2 regions of the Anaerotignum faecicola genome follow, and region 2 is predicted to be linked to the other one. Evidence: riboswitches for the same ligand, from Rfam matches in the RefSeq annotation. Region 2 holds a riboswitch; the other holds the start of a gene.
The links. Region 2 has a riboswitch for thiamine pyrophosphate ahead of tenA (thiaminase II). Riboswitches for the same ligand answer to the same signal wherever they lie in the genome.

Region 1: it holds a riboswitch for thiamine pyrophosphate, as region 2 does, so the genes downstream of both, thiW (energy coupling factor transporter S component ThiW) here and tenA (thiaminase II) in region 2, are expected to answer to the same signal.

Annotation. Positions count from the first base shown of each region.
Region 1 covers NZ_BHVZ01000001.1:553,989-557,398, forward strand. Annotated here, with positions in the region: gene thiE (thiamine phosphate synthase) at 1-384, opposite strand, end outside; gene thiM (hydroxyethylthiazole kinase) at 402-1,223, opposite strand; gene thiW (energy coupling factor transporter S component ThiW) at 1,237-1,746, opposite strand; TPP riboswitch at 2,041-2,147, opposite strand; gene EJE48_RS02615 (esterase family protein) at 2,226-2,987, opposite strand; gene EJE48_RS02620 (calcium/sodium antiporter) at 3,006-3,410, opposite strand, start outside.
Region 2 covers NZ_BHVZ01000001.1:1,140,585-1,143,994, reverse strand. Annotated here, with positions in the region: gene EJE48_RS05610 (ABC transporter ATP-binding protein) at 1-648, opposite strand, end outside; gene tenA (thiaminase II) at 696-1,358, opposite strand; TPP riboswitch at 1,435-1,534, opposite strand; gene EJE48_RS05600 (threonine/serine exporter family protein) at 1,920-2,681, shown strand; gene EJE48_RS05595 (threonine/serine exporter family protein) at 2,696-3,163, shown strand; gene EJE48_RS05590 (threonine/serine exporter family protein) at 3,198-3,410, shown strand, end outside.

The sequences.
Region 1 (3,410 bases), 590 kb from region 2:
ATAATCTGCACCTGCCTTCTGCGCCGCCAATGCCTGCTCCACATTTTTTGTGGAAACGCCGATGATCATATCCTCACCGACCAGCGCACGCACATTGCCGGCCTCCATGTCGCTCTGCCCTACATGAATCCCGTCTGCCTTGCATTTGATGGCAATTTCCACGTTATCATTCACGATAAAGGGCACGCCGTATTTCGCACACAGCGCTTTCATTTCAATGGCTTCCTTCAGAAAATTTTCCTCATCCAGTTCCTTTTCTCTCAGCTGTACGCAGGTCGCGCCGCCCTTCAGTGCATCCTCTACCTGCTCCATTAACGTCTGCTTGCCTGTCCACATACGGTCTGTTACGGCATACAGCAGCATGGTTTCCTTTTCACATTTCATTGCTTTTCCTCCCGTTCTCAAAGGATTTCATATTTCGCACATTTTTCCAGTTCTTCGCCGGTCAGATTGCAGATGGCATCAATAATATAATTGCGGTAGCTGGAATTACCGTCCTGCTCTGTCAGCCTTGCATGTGCCTTTTCGCCGCAAATGCCCATGGCGCAGACTGCCGCCGCCGTCGCCTCCAAGGGAGCTTCGGGGTTTGCCGTCACATAAGCCGCCGTCATCGCAGAAAGCTGACAGCCTGTTCCTGTAATGCTGCTCATCATGGGATGTCCGTTGTAAATGCAGAATGCCCTTTCGCTGTCCGCAACAATATCAATCGCGCCCGTAATGGCAATCACCGCACCCGTTTCCTGCGCGAATTTCTTTGCAAATGCAACCGTCTGCGGCAGATTTTCCTTCGTCACCTTGTCCGCGATATCCGCATCTACGCCCTTTGCGCCGCCTGTCCCCAGAGCCAGTGTCTTGATTTCGGAGATATTCCCACGCAGAACCGTAAAATGGATATCCTCCAGCAGTGCCTTGGCGGTATTTGTCCGCAGCTTGGATGCACCTGCCCCAACAGGGTCTAATACAACAGGGTGTCCCAGTTTGTTTGCCTTTTTGCCTGCTAAATGCATCGCAGGAATGGTGCGCTGATTCAGCGTCCCGATATTGATATTCAAGCCGCCGCAGATTGCTGTAATCTCCTCCGCCTCCTCGGCATCGTCCGCCATGATAGGAGAACCGCCGCACGCAAGCAGAATATTCGCACAATCGTTTACGGTTACATAGTTTGTAATATTATGAATGAGCGGGCATTTTTCCCGCACATGATCCAGCATTTCCTTTAACATTCTCCTTACCTCCTTATCTGACTGCCGCCGTTTTCAGAATCCCTGTTTTCCGCAATGCCCCCAGCAGAATACCGGACAAAATCGCACCGCCTGCCGTGGAAATCAGAAACGGAATGACATAGGCATAAAACGCAATCTGCCCCGCCTGCATCCCCATAAACAGAATCGCAACGGGATATGCACACAGACCGCCCAAAACCGCTGTGCCAAACACCTCTGCAATCAAGGTCAGAGGGATACTTTTTGTTTTCCAGAAGGCAAGCCCGCAAAGCAACGCCCCAAACATACTGCCGGGGAACGCCATCAAACTGCCGATACCCAGAAGATTTCGGATTAAGCTTGCGCAAAATGCAACACCCACGCCGTAAAACGGCCCTAGAAGCACCGCACACAGAATATTTACCATGTGCTGCACCGGCACACATTTGCTCCCGAATACAGGGATATAGAAAAAGCTGCCAACCACTGCCACCGCGCATAAAATACCTGCATAACATAATTTTCTTGTTCCGAATTGCTTCATTTTGATAGACTCCTTTCTCAACAAGGAAGAACAGACAGCGTTCTTCCTGAAATACATAGACTTCCCCCTTGAAAAGGGCTTTCAGAAAAATCGGTCGAAACTCACTGGCTTCCTCTCACGCCGGAACACGGCTTCCCATCGCTGCTGTTCTTTCTGCAGGATATAGGGCGCTCCCCCTCTATCCTCCCGATGCTCCATCGGGTCAGCTTCCTTGCTTCGGAATCCGTCAGAAAGTTTTTATACTATTTTGCAATCAAAAAGGGAAACCTCTCCTTTGGAAGTTTCCCAACGCTTTTACGTCTTTTTCAAGCGTCCCTACGTTGGCATTATCCAAATCAGGTTATGGGTCGAAGGCTTTTCCTTCCTCTCAGCCTGCAAGACAAGCTCCCCTTTGTGTTCACTTGTAAATTTAATTATATACCTCTCTTCCAAAAATGGCAAGACCTTCAAATGGTAAGACCCTCACTCTGCCAATCCTTCTAGCCCTCCAGAAGCTTCCCCACGAAATACGGAAACTGCTTCTCCCACCAGGGCCAATCGTGGTTCACATCCTCGCCCCAGAAATCAATCCATGCCGGCACAGCAAGCCGTTCAAACTGCTCCTTCAGAATCCATGCGTCCTTTTTCGCTTCATCCTCCCATGCGCCCTGTCCGCAGCAAATAATAATCCTTCCGCGGCGGAACTGCTCCACCAACGGATGATCCTGCGGCATCTGCGGCAAGTAATCCACAGGCGAATTATAATAAATATCCACATCATCATAATTCGGGAAGAAATATCCTGCATGGAACAGACCGCTCAACGAAAGGCATCCGCCGAAAAGGTCAGGTCTTCTCAGATAGAGATTCACGCAATGATAGCCGCCCATGCTCATCCCTGCAAGCATCACTCTGCCTTCATAGGAAACGCCGTCCGTTTCGCTGTGAATCTGATGCAGGCACGGCAGAAATTCCTCACAGAGATAACGAAACCACTGCTCATGCCAGAGAATTCTGCCATGCTGGTCACCCCATGCCGCGCTCCACGTTTCCTCATCCACACAGCCTACACAGAACAGCTGCAGCTGTCCGTTTTCCAGCCTGTCCGCAACGGTATTCACCATGCCTCTATCCTCAAAATCGTAGAAATTCCCATCCTGACACGGAAAAACAATCATCGGCAGCCCTGCATGCCCATATACCTTAAACTCCATGTCTCTCTGCAAATGCTGTGAATATTCTTTGTAATATCGAACGTGCATAAAATCCCTTCTTTCTCCTTACGCCAGCAGAAGGTACGCAAAATAGCCGCCATAGCAGGCAAGCATCAGCAGTCCGTGCCGGCGTTTCAAAACCCTTCCGCGGTAAACACATACCAGAAGAAGCACCGCTGCCGCAACCGCCACAATGCTGTCCACCCGGAATGTAGGCTGATACACAACCGGCACAATCACCGCCGTAATCCCGACCACAAACATGATATTAAACAGGTTGCTGCCAACAATATTACCGACTGCAATATCCGAATTGCCCCTTCTTGCCGCCGCCACGCTTGTCACCAGCTCCGGCAGAGAAGTGCCGAAGGCAACGATTGTCAGTCCGATAAAACGCTCACTTATGCCGAAAATACGCGCAATGGCAGATGCCGCCTCCACAGCCACATGACTCCCGAAAATAATTGCTGC
Region 2 (3,410 bases):
TACCATCTCCATCGAAGAAAACGGTCTGTCCTGTATCACAAAAATTTTCTTCGACAGGAATACCGCCTCCTCTACGTCATGCGTGATAAAAAGAATCGTCTTATGGTAATGCTCCCATTGCTCCAACAGCCATTCCTGCATTTCCACCCTCGTCAGGTAGTCCAGTGCGGAAAACGGCTCATCCAGCAGGAGCATATCCGCCCCCGAAAGCAGCGTGCGCGCAAAGGAAACCCTCTGCTTCATGCCGCCGGATAAATCCTTCGGGTATTTTTTCATATATTCCGAAAGTCCGACCTGTGCCAAAACCTCCTTGCAGCGCTTCGCCTGTTCCGCCGCAGGCACACCTGCCAGCTCCATCGGCAAACAGATATTTTTCTCAATCGTCCGCCATGGAAAAAGCAAATCCTTCTGCGGCATAAAGGCACTGTATTGCTTCTGCTCACGGATGGGTCTCCCGTTCACCAAAATCTCGCCCTCCTGCAGCTGCTCCAATCCGTTGATTAAACGGAAAATCGTGCTTTTGCCACAGCCGCTCGCCCCGATGATCGAAACGAAATCCCCCGCCTCTACGGAAAAGGAAAGGTTCTCCATCATGGGGAACTCGTCCACCGCATAGCGGAAGGAAACATTTTTAAATTCCAACATCATCTGTACACCATTCCTTCTGTCTGCAAAGCTTCTCTTGCAGAGCCCTTTTATTCAGGGATTTCCTCATAAGCCATATCCCAGAACATTGCCTCATAGCGGCTGCAGTTTTCAAAAATCTCCTTCAGATGCGCTTCTCTTTCCGCAGAAATATCCTTCCCCAGCTCGTTTACCAGATCAATGATTTCCTGTGTGGTTTCGCAGTATTCCTTGCTGCAATAGCCGCGCACCCATTCGCCGTACAAAGGATGCTCCAATGCCCCCGGTACATGCTGATGGTGCTCCCCAATCATCTGATAGCTCCATGCGCAGGAAAGCACCGCCACCAGAATCTCCAGAGGGCCGCCCTTATATGCCTCATCCAGCATATAGGAGGTGTAGGACTGGTTCGTCAGTGTGGATTTTGTGGTTGCTACCTCCTGCTCCGTAATCCCCAGACGGGACATATACGCCTTATGAATATTCATCTCCCCGTCCAGTGTGTCATGCACCATATAGGAGAAGCGTGTCATCAGTGCCTCGTCCTCTGTTTTCACCACGCCCATCGCAAATACCTTCGCATACTGCAAAAGATAACGATAATCCTGCACCATATAAAAACGGAATCTGTCCTCGCGCAGTGTCCCTTCGCCCAGCTCCTTTACAAAGGGCTGCTCCAGATACCCTTCCCAGATAGGCTTTGCCACTGCATATAATCTGTCTGTCAAGCTCATGTTCTTCTTCCTTTCTTTTCCTTTCCTTTGCTCTGCAATAGAAAAGACCTCTCCCAATCGGAAAAGGTCTTCGTTTGTCCTCGTTGCTTCGCTTCCCTCCGTTGGTATTAACCACATCAAGTTCAAAGGGTTGGCATTTCATCCTCTCAGCTGCATCAGCACCCCCAGCTTTTTGCTTTATTTCCTTGATTATAGCATATTTTTTTTAAATGGCAAATACTTCTTTTCTCAATTAGGGAAATTACGGGGAAAGCACCTGTCGCTTTTCACAAAAATTTCAAAAAAACTTAAAATAATTTTACTTTACTTTTTTCGGAAAACGACTACACTAAAGAAGGTGCAATCATACTTAAATTGCCAATAAATTGCCAACATAAAAGCGGAAGGGTTCGGGAAACCGTTTCGGTGTCCCGAATGGAATCCGCAGAGCGGGCTTTGCCCACTCGAGGAAAACTGCAAGTTTCTAAGCATTTATGCTGACGGAACTTGTCAGTTTATTCTTCTGTCCAACAAGTCAAAAACCTGTTTTTGACTTAATTTTTTAGAAAGGAAACCCCGGTTATGGATTATGATACCCAACTGATTAACCTTGCCCTTGATGCAGGCGAAATCATGCTTGCCTCAGGCGCGGAAACCTTCCGTGTGCAGGACACCATGCAGCGGATTCTCTCCGTTTCCGGCAAGGAAAAAATAGAAGCCCTGGCAATGTGTACCCTTCTGATGGTCACCTTGCCACGAGAGGAAAAGGGTCCTCTCTCTATGGCGCGCGCCGTCAAAAACCGCGATTTGAATTTTGAAAAAATCTGCGCCGTCAATGATATGTCCCGCGCCTTCGTCTCCGGCAAAATCAGCGTCACCGAAGCCTTAGACCACTGCCAAGAAATTCATCACGCACCCAACTTCAAATTCAGCACCCGTGTGCTTGGCTATGCCATCAGCGGCGCAGGCTTCGCCTTTATGGTCGGCGGCTCTGTGCAGGATTTTCTGGTATCCTTCGTCATTGCCCTTCTCATGGGCTGTACACTGGTCTATCTGGAGAGCAAGAAGATTCCCTTCTTTGTCGCCCCCCTGATGGGCGGTCTGGTTACGGGGCTTGCCGCCTGCATGGCGCATGCGCTCCTTCCTGCCACCCAGCTGGATAAGCTGATTATCGGTACCATGAAGGTGCTTCTGCCGGGGCTTGCGCTTTCCAAGGCAATGCGAGATTTGCTTGAGGGCAACCTCATCAGCGGCAATTCCAAGGTAGTTGAGGTTCTGCTCATTGCCTGCTCCATCGCCGCAGGGGTTGCTGTTGCGCTGGCGCTGTTTCAAATGACTGAATGAACGGAGGAAATCCTATGAATACAACCTTGTTTTTCTATCTTGTGCATCCCTTGGTTGCACTCTTTGCAAGCGTAGGCTATGCCATCGTCTGCAATGCCCCCCGGAAGGAAATCCCCTATTGCGGGCTGACCGCCTTCCTCTGCTGGCTGGTGTATCAGCTTGTCCTTCGGCATGATGGCTCGTCCTTTCTGGCAACGCTTCTGGCAACCTTTGCCGCAACAGGCTTTGCGCGCTTTCTTTCCTACCACCGCATGCTCCCGACGATTGTCTATCATATCCCCGGCATCCTGCCTCTGGTACCCGGTGCGGCGGTCTATCGCTGCATCACCTCTGCCATGGAAAGCCGCGTGCTGGAAACAACCGCAAATATTCTGACTGCGCTAAAGCTGGCAGGTGCCATCGGCATCGGCTCTGTTATCATTCTGGTTCTGCCGCAGGCATGGTTCTCTTTCTTCCCCAGATTGAAGAGAAAAAACAGCTGAGCCGAATTTTATCAAACGAAAGGAGAAACGCCTTATGGATAACGATACGAAGCTTATCAATCTCGCTCTGGATGCAGGCGAAATCATGCTGAAAAACGGCGCAGAAACCTTCCGTGTGCAGGATACCATGAAACGGATTCTCTCCACCACAGGCAGAGAAAAAATCGAAGCAACCGCCATCTCCACCGCCCTCATCGTCACCCTCCCGCGCGAGGAAAAGGGCCCCCTTTCCATGATGCGCGGTGTC